Regions from separate parts of the Miniimonas sp. S16 genome, predicted to be linked through region 2. Evidence: riboswitches for the same ligand, from Rfam matches in the RefSeq annotation. Region 2 holds a riboswitch; the other holds the start of a gene.
The links. Region 2 has a riboswitch for S-adenosylmethionine ahead of AC3AQ1_RS07865 (methylenetetrahydrofolate reductase). Riboswitches for the same ligand answer to the same signal wherever they lie in the genome.
Positions count from the first base shown of each region.

Region 1: another riboswitch for S-adenosylmethionine. It lies ahead of AC3AQ1_RS07065 (rhodanese-like domain-containing protein); the one in region 2 lies ahead of AC3AQ1_RS07865 (methylenetetrahydrofolate reductase).

Region 1 is NZ_CM173242.1:1,627,306-1,633,181, forward strand. It holds gene AC3AQ1_RS07055 (YbjQ family protein) at 146-460, opposite strand; gene AC3AQ1_RS07060 (O-succinylhomoserine sulfhydrylase) at 605-1,831, opposite strand; gene AC3AQ1_RS07065 (rhodanese-like domain-containing protein) at 1,828-2,238, opposite strand; SAM riboswitch class I at 2,249-2,347, opposite strand; gene lpdA (dihydrolipoyl dehydrogenase) at 2,702-4,096, shown strand; gene AC3AQ1_RS07075 (SIMPL domain-containing protein) at 4,281-4,946, opposite strand; gene AC3AQ1_RS07080 (hypothetical protein) at 5,158-5,799, opposite strand; gene AC3AQ1_RS07085 (FAD-dependent oxidoreductase) at 5,802-5,876, opposite strand, start outside.
Region 2 is NZ_CM173242.1:1,817,936-1,823,811, reverse strand. It holds gene AC3AQ1_RS07885 (glycoside hydrolase family 3 N-terminal domain-containing protein) at 1-1,816, opposite strand, end outside; gene AC3AQ1_RS07880 (SMP-30/gluconolactonase/LRE family protein) at 1,856-2,770, shown strand; gene AC3AQ1_RS07875 (barstar family protein) at 2,914-3,303, shown strand; gene AC3AQ1_RS07870 (NUDIX hydrolase) at 3,344-3,838, shown strand; SAM riboswitch class I at 4,098-4,199, shown strand; gene AC3AQ1_RS07865 (methylenetetrahydrofolate reductase) at 4,242-5,189, shown strand; gene metE (5-methyltetrahydropteroyltriglutamate--homocysteine S-methyltransferase) at 5,276-5,876, shown strand, end outside.

The DNA of each region.
Region 1 (5,876 bases), 190 kb from region 2:
TGCGCGGCCGAGCGCTGCGTCACCGCCGCGGACCTGCGGGGGGCGAGCGACGCCGTCGGGCTCGACGGCGTGCCGCGCCCTCCCCTCCCAGCTCCTGCGCGAGTACGGCCCGAAGCGGGCGGGGCCGTACTCGCGCAGGTACCGCCTACTGCAGGATGACGGCCGTCCCGTAGGCGACGACCTCCTGGTAGGACCCGCCGATGTCGTTGCTGTCGTAGCGCATCGCGAGCACCGCGTTCGCGCCCAGCGCCTGCGCGTTCTCGCACATCCGGCCGTAGGCCTCGTCGCGGGTCTCCTGGAGCTGCTGCGTGAGCCCCTTGAGCTCGCCGCCGCCGATCGCCTTGAAGCCGGCGCCGAGCTGCGCGCCGATGTGCCGCGCGCGCACGGTGATGCCGGAGACCTCACCGAGGACGCGCACGACCTGCGCGCCCGGGACGTCGTTCATGGTGGAGACGAACATTGGCCTGCTCCTCGACTCTGGTCGGGGTCGGCCGTCCCGACCCCCGCAGCACGGTACGCCGACGGGGACCCCCGCGGGCCTGTCTAGTGGGGGCCTGTCTCACCAGCACCCGCGTCTGACCGGCCCGCGTCTGACCGGCCCGCGTCAGAACGGAGCCGCGAGCCCGCGCGCGAGGTCGTCGAGCAGGTCCGCGGGATCCTCCAGGCCGACGGACAGCCGGATCGTCGTCTCGGCGATGCCGGTGCGCTGCCGACCGGCGTAGCCCGTCTTCATGTGCGTCGTCGTTGCGGGGTGCGTCACGAGCGACTTGGCGTCGCCGAGGTTGTTCGAGATGTCGATGAGCCGCAGCGCATCGAGGAACGCGAACGAGCGCACCTTGCCGCCCTCGGGGTCGGTCGGGCCGTCGAGCGTGAACGCGACGACCGTCCCGCCCGCCGTCTGCTGGGTGGTGGCGAGCGCGTGCTGCGGGTGCGAGGGGAGGTACGGGTAGCGCACGCCCACCACGCCGGGCTGGTTCTCGAGCCACCGCGCCACGGCGAGCGCGCTCTCGGACTGACGCTGGACGCGCAGGTCCATCGTCTCCAGGCCCTTGAGCAGCACCCACGAGTTGAACGGGCTGATCGTCGGGCCGGTGTTGCGCAGGAACGTCTGCAGCGGCCCGGTCACGTACTCGCGCGAGCCGAGCACCGCGCCCCCCATCACGCGCCCCTGGCCGTCGATGTGCTTGGTCGCGGAGTACACGACGACGTCCGCGCCGAACGCGAGCGGGCGCTGCAGGGCCGGCGTCGCGAACACGTTGTCCACGATGACCGTCGCGCCCGCGGCGTGCGCGAGCCGGGACACCTCGGCGATGTCGACGATGTCCTGCATCGGGTTCGACGGCGTCTCGAAGAACACGACGTCGGCCGGCGTCGCGAGCGCCTGCGCCCACTGCTCGTTGACGTGCGCGTCGACGTAGACCGTCTCGATGCCCCAGGAGGTGAACAACTCGTCGAGCACGAGGAGCGTGGAGCCGAACATCGCCCGGCCGGCCACGATGCGCGATCCCTGGCGCACGAGGCTCGCCATCGAGGCGAACACCGCGGCCATCCCGGACGCCGTCGCGAAGCACGCCTCGGCACCCTCGATGAGGCGCAGACGCTCCTCGAACGCGGACGTGGTGGGGTTGGCGTAGCGCGTGTAGGAGAACCGGTCGAGCTCGGCCAGGAAGGTCGCCTCGGCGTCGGCCGCGCGCGGGTAGACGTAGCCCTGCGTGAGGAACAGCGGCTCGGAGGTCTCCTTGAACCCGGTGCGCTCCTGGCCGCCGCGCACCGCGAGGGTCGCGGGGCGCAGGCCGTCGGGCAGGGCGCTGCGGGGCTGCGGGTCGGTCACGCCTGCTCCCCGTCCCACCGGGCCACGGGCAGACCGGTGCCGGCCCACCCGGCCTCGCTCGCCGTCGCGCCCTCGTACCCCTCGACGACGTTGTACGCCGGGCCGAGCCCCGCCTGCGTCGCGAGGCGCGCCGCGGCCACGCTGCGCCCGCCCGCCTTGCAGACGAACAGCACGGGCCGCGAGTCGCCGGGGCTGAGCCCGGCGTCGGCGAGCGCCGTGAGGAAGTCCGGGTTAGGACCCGCCGCCGTGAGCAGCGGGTCGAGCACGACGCGCCGGTGCAGCGGCCCGAGGTCGGGAATCCCGACCTCCGCCCACTCCTGCGGCGTGCGCACGTCCACCAGGACGGCGTCCTCGTGGTTCTCCAGCAGCTCCCACGCCTCGGCAGGCGTCAGGTCGGCCTCGTACATCACTCTCACCCCTCCATCGGTCCTGGCATGAGCACCCTCTCCCGCGTGAGGTCGCGGGGGGTTGCTGCAGCGTCGTCGAGCCAGGTCTCTCGGCTGCTCTGGATGGTCACGGACGATCGTAGTGCCCGACGGCGAGCCACGCCGCCCGCTTCGTCGCCGCGGTTCGGCGGTGGTGGGGCGGTCGGGGCGCCACGTCAGGACTCAGCCGCCCCGCAGCACGCGTAGCCGCGTCAGGCGTGGACACCGCGGAGGCCACGTCCACGAGAGCCGCGCCGCAACAGGCGTAGCCGCGTCAGGTGTGGACATGGCGGTGGCCATGTCCACGTGAGCCGCGCCGCAGCACGTGTAGCCGTGGCGACTGGTGCTCGGAGGCGAGGCTCGCCGTCGTGCGCCGCGGGAGACGTGACCGAGGCGACGCCGCACGGCGTCGAATCGCGGGTACCGCGGAACTAGGCTGAGGGCCATGGCTTCCCACTTTGATGTCGTTGTCCTCGGTGCGGGCCCCGGTGGCTACGTCGCCGCCATCCGTGCAGCGCAGCTCGGCAAGTCCGTCGCCGTCGTCGAGAAGAAGTACTGGGGCGGTGTGTGCCTCAACGTCGGGTGCATCCCCTCCAAGGCGCTGCTGAAGAACGCCGAGCTGGCGCACACGCTCACCCACGAGAAGGCCAAGTACGGCATCGAGGGCGAGGCGACGATGGCGTACGGCCCGACGCACGCGCGCAGCCGTCAGGTGTCCGCCGGCATCGTCAAGGGCGTCCACTTCCTCATGAAGAAGAACAAGATCACCGAGATCGACGGCTGGGGCACGCTGACGTCCCCCACGTCGATGGACGTGGCCCTGAACTCGGGTGAGACCGAGAACGTCACGTTCGACACCCTGATCCTCGCCACCGGGTCCGTCACGCGGATGCTCCCGGGCGTGCAGGTGAGCAAGAACGTCGTCACCTACGAGGAGCAGATCCTCGACGCCGACCTGCCGGGCTCGATCATCATCGCCGGCTCGGGCGCGATCGGCGTGGAGTTCGCCTACGTCATGACCAACTTCGGCGTCGACGTGACGATCGTGGAGTTCCTGGACCGGATGGTCCCGACCGAGGACGCCGACGTGTCCAAGGAGCTTGCCAAGCACTACAAGAAGCTCGGCGTGAAGGTGCTGACGGGCACCAAGGTCGAGTCGGTCGAGGACACCGGGTCGGGCGTCAAGGTCACCGTCTCCGCGGGCGGTGAGCAGAAGGTGCTCGAGGCGGACCGGCTGCTGTCGGCGATCGGCTTCGCGCCGCGCACCGAGGGCTTCGGCCTGGAGAACATCGGCGTGAAGCTCACCGAGCGTGGCGCCATCGAGATCGACGACTACATGCGCACCAACGTCCCGAACGTCTACGCGATCGGCGACGTCACCGCGAAGATGATGCTCGCGCACGTCGCGGAGGCGCAGGGCATCGTGGCCGCCGAGACCCTCGCGGGCGCCGAGACGATGTCGATCGACTACCGCTTCATCCCGCGCGCCACCTACTGCCACCCGCAGATCGGCTCGATGGGCCTCACCGAGCAGCAGGCCAAGGACGCCGGGCACGAGATCAAGGTCGCGACGTTCCCGTTCAGCGCGAACGGCAAGGCGCAGGGCCTCGGCGAGGGCGTCGGGTTCGTCAAGATCGTGGCCGACGCCGAGCGCAACGAGATCCTCGGCGCCCACATGATCGGCCCGGACGTCACCGAGCTGCTGCCCGCGATCAACGTGGCGCAGACGTGGGACCTCACCGCGGACGAGGTCTCGCGCGTCGTGTTCGCCCACCCGACGCTGGGCGAGGCCGTCAAGGAGGCCATGCACGGCATCTCGGGGCACATGATCAACTTCTGATCCTGGGCTCGTTCAGGCCTCGCGTCACCGCCAGAGGCCGCGAACCATCGGCACGCCGAACCCGGCGCTCGGACACCGAGCGCCGGGTTCTGGCTTTCCGGGCCCGCCGAACGCTGAGCCCTGGTCACGGATCACTGCCGAACGCTGAGTCCTGGTCACGGACCACTGCCGAGTTCAGGGCCGCCTACGCCCCGTCGGCCTCGAAGTCCGCACTGACGGACACCGTGAGCTCGATGTCGTCGGGCCGCAGCTCGACGCCGCCACCGCGACCACCCGAGTCCATCGCCAGGGAGCGCATCACCGGCTGGACGGGCGGTCGATCCCCGCCCGGACGCAGCCCCTCCTCGTACAGCGCGACGAGCCGCGGCGACCCCAGGCCCGCGGCGCGCGCGAACACGAACGCCTTCGCGAGCGCGTCACGGGTCGCGTCGACGCGGACGTCGTCGATCACCGAGTCGCGGCGGGAGTCCGTGAGGTCCCACGTGATCCCGGCTACCTCGACGTCCTCGCGCTCGGCCACCGCCACGCTCCACTCCGCGAGTGCGGTGAAGTCGCTGAACCGCACGCGCACGTCGGCGCGCGCCTGGAACCGGCGCACCTTGACCTGGTGGCCGTCGCGCTGCTCCCAGTCGATGAGCTGACCCGAGGACACCCCGTGCGAGCCCCACCACGTCGCGGCACCCGAGTCCACGTGCGCCTGCGCCTCCGCGCGCAAGTCCGTGTGGGTCCGGGTGACGCGTTCGAGCACCTCCCGCCGGTCGTCGCCGACGGCGGAGACCTCGACGCGCAGCGTTCCCCGCTCCGCCGACAGCGCCCGCTCGGCGTGCCCCGTGACGGCGATCCTCACCATGGTCTGTCCCTCTCGTCCGGTCGAGTCGCGGAGTACGACGCCGCTCGTGCCCTGCTCGATCGGGGCACGGACGTCGACTCCGGGTCGGGCCAGTCTGCCCCCTCGTGCGCCCACGCCCAGCCCCACCACGCACCAAGCACCACGCGCCACCCACAACGCACCGCCGCCGCCACCCGCCACGCACCGCCGCGGCGCACAGCCCAACCGCGCCTCACCCCCCGAGATCGAGCACCCGCTCGCGGATCACCCGCCAGGTGTAGACGTGCTCGTCCCGGCCCAGCTCAAGGACCGAGAGCGTCGGCGTGCGCACCCCGACGTCCCGCAGCCCGGCCTCGTGCACCGCCGCCACCAGTCCCGGCTCGTCGATCTCGGCGTCGAAGTACGCGAGCGACACGTGCGGGTGGAACGCCGCGGCCGGCCGCTCGACGCCCAGCACCTCGCCGACCACGCGCTCCTGGGCGACCTTCATCCCCGCCAGCCAGCCCGGCAGCGGCCCGGTCAGCGCGAGCCCCTCCCGTCCGAGGAAGAGCGTGTCGAGGACGAGCGGTCCGACGCCCGAGCTCGTCGCCGTGTCAGCGCCGAGCACCCTCCCCGCCACCTCCTCCAACGCGTGCGGTGACACCTCGTCGACAAACCCGATCCCGGTCATCGTGAGGTGCAGCCACGGCAGCGGCACCACCTCGACCCCCGCGCGCCCGCTCAGCGCGGGGAGGTAGCGCTCGGCCTCGCGCACCAGCTCGGGTGCGCCGCCGAACGTCAGGTGCACGGTCAGGTAGCGACGACCACGCTCCCACCCCGGCCGCCACCACCAGTGGCTCGCCGTCCGCTCGAACTCCCCCCGGACCAGCTGCACGGCTACGTCCCGTACCCGCGCCGCGCGCCGGCCTCCGCGCGGCCGGTCAGCCGGAACGCCGCCGCCGGCCCGGGCCC
Region 2 (5,876 bases):
CCTGCCCGCCGCGCATCCCGGGGTTCGCGGCCCACACCACGGCGCTCGCGGCCTCGACCGACGGCGGCAGCACGAGCGGCTTGCTCGCCAGGACCACCACGACGAGCGGCACCTCGCGCTGCGTCGCGACCTCGGCCACGGCGTCGAGCAGCGCGATCTGCCCGCCGACCAGCTCCAGCGTCGCCGTCGAGCGACCCTCGCCGACGAGCTCGATCCGGTCGCCGACGACGGCGACGATCGCGTCGGCCTCGCGCGCGACGGCGACGGCCTCCTCGATGAGCGCGGCGTCCGGCGCGGCGGGCAGCACCACCGGCGGGCGGGGCTGGCCGTCGGGGAAGAAGGCCCCGAGCGGGTCCGGCCCGTGCGAGCAGATGTCGGCGCCGCGCGCGTGCGCGACGTCCCAGCCGTGAGTGGGCGCGACGGCGTGCAGCCCGTCCAGCACGGTGGTCGTCATCTCGCGCGGGTGCCCGTCGCTGAGCCACGGCGCCTGCCCGGACGCCCCGGCCCAGTCGCCGAGGATCGTGTGCTCGTCGTGCGCGTTGGGACCCACGACGGCGAGCCGACGCACCCGGGTGGGCTCGCCGTCGGGCGTGGTCGCCTCGGCGGGGGTGCTCGCGAGCGGCAGCGTGCCGCCGGTGTTGCGCAGCAGCACGAGGCTGCGCCGCGCGATCTCGAGGTTGAGCGCCGCGTGCTCGGCGGTGCCGATCGCGGTGGCCTGGAGGGCGACGTCGGGGCGGCGCGGGTCCTCGAACAGGCCGAGCCGGAACTTCAGGGTGAGGATGCGGCCCACAGCGGCGTCGATCGCCTCCTCCGGGAGCAGACCCTTCGCGACGGCGTCCTGCGCGCCGGTGAAGAACTCCGGTGTGGTCATCACCATGTCGTTGCCCGCGAGCACGGCGCGCGCGGCGGCGTCGGCGAAGTCGGGGGAGATCCGCTGGATGCGGACGAGCTGGCCGACGTTGTCCCAGTCGGTGATGAGCATCCCCTGGTAGCCCCACTGCCCGCGCAGCACCTCGTTGAGCAGCCAGTGGTTGATGGTGATCGGCACGCCGTCGAGCGCCTGGTAGCCGAGCATGAACGTCGCGCAGCCCTCTCGGGCGACGCGCTCGAACGGCGGGGTGTACCAGGACAGCATCTTGCGGTGGGAGACGTCCGCCTCGGACGCGTCGCGCCCGCCTTGCGTCTCGGAGTAGGCGGCGAAGTGCTTCGCGGTGGCGAGGATCGCCGTCGGGTCCGCGAGGCCGTCGCCCTGGTAGCCGCGGACCATCGCCGAGGCGAGCTCGCCGATGAGATGGGGGTCCTCGCCGAACGTCTCGCTCACGCGACCCCAGCGCAGGTCGCGCGCGATGCAGAGGACGGGCGAGAAGGTCCAGTGCACGCCGGTCGGGGCGACCTCGACCGCCGTCGCGCGCGCGACCCGCTCGACCAGGTCGGTGTCCCACGTCGCAGCCATGCCGAGCTGCGTGGGGTAGATCGTCGCGCCGCGGAAGAAGGAGTGCCCGTGGATGCAGTCCTCGCCCACGAGCAGCGGGATCCGCAGCCGGGTGGTGGCGACGAGGTCGTGCGCCTTCGCGAGCGACTCGGGTGAGGCGTGCAGGATCGAGCCGACGTGGTGGTCCACGACGAGCCGACGTACGAGGTCGGGGTCGTCGTCCCCCTGGTAGCCCCCGGCGGGGAGCTGCATCATCTGGCCGACCTTCTCCGCCAGCGTCATCCGGCCCACGAGGTCGGCGACCCGGGCGGCCACGGGCAGCGCGGGGTCGAGGAAGGGGGCGCCTGCGAACGGGTGGGCGGCGGGGGTCGTCGTCGACGTCATGGGACCAGCCTGCCAGGCACCGCTCGTTAGGGTGAGCCGGTGACCGGACTCGAGCTCGACGTCGTCGACGATTCCGTCCGCGCGCTGTTCCACAGCGCCGCCACGCTGGAGGAGGTGGCCTCCGGCGGCACGTGGTTCGAGGGACCCGCGTGGCTCGGCACGACGCTGGTGTGGAGCGACGTCGTCGGCAACCGCCTGCACGCCTGGGACCGCGCGCGCGGCGCGCGCGTCTGGATCGACCCGTCCTTCCACCAGAACGGCCACACCGTGGACCGACAGGGCCGGCTGCTGGCCGCGAGCCACGGTGAGCGCGCCGTCGTGCGGCGCGAGCACGACGGCCGGTGGACGATCGTGGCGGACCTGATCGACGGCGCCCGGTTCCACTCCCCGAACGACCTCGTCGTCGCGAGCGACGGCGCCGTCTGGTTCACCGATCCCCGCTACGGGCTCGACAAGCCGACCGAGGGGTTCGGCGGATCACCCGAGATCGACGGCACGCACGTCTACCGCGTGGATCCGCGCGGGATGGTCGGCGGGGTCCGCAACGTCACGCGGCACTCCCCGCCGATGCCCGCGCCGAACGGACTCGCGTTCGCTCCCGACGAGTCCGTGCTCTACGTCGCGGACTCCGAGGCCAGCCACATCCTCGGGTTCGTGGTGCGCATGAGCCTCGACGGGCCGGAGCTCGGCCGGCGCTGGGTGGTGCACGAGACGATCCACGGCTGGCCCGACGGCATCCGGGTCGACCCGACGGGTCGGATCTGGAGCTCGTCCACCGCGGGGGTGGAGATCCTCGCGCCGCCCTCGGCGGTCGGTCGCCCCGCGCGCCACCTCGGCACGCTGCACACCCCGTTCACGACGGCGAACCTCGCCTTCTCCCCGGACCTCGCGACCCTGGCGCTCACCGCCACGTCGTCGGTGTTCCTCGTCCGGCTCGGGGACGTCTCGGTCTGAGGTCTCCCGTGCCGGTCGGCGCGTGTGGGGTGGACGTGGCGGTGGCGGTGTCCACCGGGGCCGCGTCGGGCGGGTGGTTGCCGCGTGTGGGGTGGACGTGGCGGTGGCCGTGTCCACGTGGGACGCGACACTAGCCTGACCCGATGACCGAGCTCGTGATCGACGGCGCGCGCATCGACTCGATCGCCGACCTCTACGACCAGCTCGACGACCTGCTCATGACCGGCGAGGACTGGCGGATGGGCGCCAGCCTCGACGCGCTGAACGACGTCCTCTACGGCGGCTTCGGGACGCTCGCTCGGCTCGAGGAGGCGCCGACCTTCGTGTGGCGCGACTTCGCCCACTCGCGCGAGGCGCTCGGCGTCGACGCCACGATCGCCTGGTGGCGCGAGAAGATCGCCCGTCCGGGCTTCGACGTCGCACGGGCGCAGGCCGCGATCCGCGAGCTCGAGGCCGGCGCCGGCCCGACGTACGCCGACCTCGTGCTCGAGGTCTTCGCCGATCACCCCCGGTACCGCCTCGAGCTCGCCTGACTCGCGCAACCACGGCACCAGCCTGCGTACCCTGGCTCGCATGCCCACACCGGAGTTCGTCCTCGAGCTGCGCCGTCACATCGGGACCGCTCCGCTCTGGCTGAGCGGCGTGACCGCCGTCGTGCTCCGCGAGCGGCGGAACTCCAGCGACGGGGGCGTGCTCGAGGTCCTGCTCGTGAGGCGCGCCGACAACGGTGCCTGGACGCCCGTGACCGGCATCATCGACCCCGGCGAGGAGCCCGCCGTCGCCGCCGCGCGCGAGGTGCTCGAGGAGTCCGGCGTCGTCGCGACGGCGACCCGGCTCGCCTCGGTCTCGGTGACCGAGGAGGTCGTCTACGACAACGGCGACCGGTCTCAGTATCTCGACCTCACCTTCCGGTTCACCTGGGCGTCCGGCGACCCGCACCCCGCCGACGGGGAGAACACCGAGGCGCGCTGGTTCGCCGTCGGGAACCTCCCGCCGATGTCCGAGCGCATGCGGGCGCGGCTGGACTCCGCGCTCGCCGAGCGCGGCGAGGCGACGTTCCGGGTCTGAGAGCCCGCGCCGTGAACGACGCTCGCCCCGGACTCCTCGCCCGGCGGGCGAGAGGTCCGGGGCGAGGGGTCCGACGGCGAAGATCGCCTCAGCCGGTGACGCCGGCCAGCTCGTTGGTCGCGTGCGAGAGCTCGGCGGACCGCCACACCGTCCCGCCGACGCAGGTCACGCCGTCGGCGCCGCGTCTCGCGCCGCGTCTCGCGATGCGGACCGCGATCCGGTCCGTGGACGGGGGCGAACGCCCGCGCTAGGCTCGCCCTCACCATCCAGAGCGGCCGAGAGACCTGGCTCGTCGACGCCGCAGCAACCCCCCAACGGAAGCCTCCCGCGGGAAGGGTGCTCACGCCAGGATCGATGGAGACACCATGCGGGCACACCACCCGTGGCGCAGCGGGAGGCGACGATGACCACGTCGGAGCTCTACCGCGCCCCACGACCCACGATCAGCTTCGAGCTCTACCCGCCGCGCACTCCGCGCGGCGAGGAGCAGGTCCACGAGACGGCGGCGCGCCTGGCGGCCGGCGAGGCGGACTACTTCTCGGTCACCTACGGCGCCTCGGGCACCACGTCCGAGCGCTCGCAGGCGCTCGTCGAGCACCTGCTGGCCGAGACCCGAGTCCCCGTGATCGCCCACCTGACCTGTGTCGGGCGCAGCCGGTCGCAGCTGCGCAACGTCGTCGGCGGCCTGCTCGACGCGGGCGTGCGCGACTTCCTGGCGCTGCGCGGCGACCCGCCCGAGGGCGGCGAGTGGTCGCCGGGGGGTGACGGCCTGGCGCGCGCGTGCGACCTCGTCGCGCTCATCCGCGAGGTGGAGGCGGAGCGCTTCGGCCTGCCGCCCGCGAGCCCGGTCGAGCGCCTCGTCGCTCGCCGCACCCGGCGCGACGGCGTGAGCATCGCCGTCGCCGCCTACCCGGGTTACACCGTGCCCGGCCTGCCGGGCGAGTTCCAGGTGCGCGACGACGAGCTCACCGCCCTGCGCGCCAAGCAGGACGCGGGGGCGGACTTCGCAATCACCCAGGTATTCTTCGACGTCGAGGCGTACGTCGCGCTGCAGCGCGCCGCGCGCGCGGCCGGGATCGTCCTGCCGCTCGTGCCGGGCGTGCTCCCGCTCACCGACCCCGACCGGATCCGCAGGCTGTGCGCGCTCAACCGGATCCCCGAGCCCGCCGAGCTGCTCGCCGAGCTCGAGGCGGCCGGCGGCCCGGAGGAGGCGTACGCGCTCGGCGTGCGGCGCACCGCCGACCTCGTCCGCGGCGTGCTCGCCGCGGGCGCCCCCGGTCTGCACCTCTACACGTTCAACCAGCACGCCGCGGTGACGCGGCTGCTCGACGAGGTCCTGGCTCCGGCCTGACCCGCCTCCCTCAGTCACTCGACCTCACCCGACCAACGGCGAGCACGAAGCCTCTCCTCGCCACCGCCCGTTCCAGGAGAGCATCCATGACCACTCAGCCCACCCCGTTCCCCGCCGCCACGATCCTCGGCTACCCGCGCATCGGCCCCCGCCGCGAGCTCAAGCGTGCGCTCGAGGACCACTGGGCCGGCCGCACCGACAAGGCCGCGTTCGAGGCGAGCGCCGCTCAGGTGCGTCGCGCAGCCGTGACGCGCCTGCGCGACCTCGGCCTCACCGCGCCGGCCGCCGTCCCGCTGGACTTCGCCCACTACGACCAGGTGCTCGACGTCGTGCTCGCACTCGGTGCGCTGCCGGCGCGGCTCGCCTCCGACCCCGAGGTCGCTCCGCTCCTGACCGAGGGGGACGGCGCGACGGTGCAGCCGCTGCCGCTCGCCGTCGAGTGGGCGCTCGCTCGCGGCACGACGGCGCAGGGTCCGCTCGAGATGACCAAGTGGTTCGACTCCAACTACCACTACCTCGTCCCCGAGATCGGCCCGGACACCTCGCTCGCCTACCGTGGCTCGCGCCGCGCCGACCACGTCCGCGAGGCGGCGGCGCTCGGCGTCGCCGGCCGTCCGGTGCTCGTGGGTCCCGTCACGTTCCTCCTGCTCGCCAAGGCCGCGGCCGACGCCCCGGCGGGCTTCGACC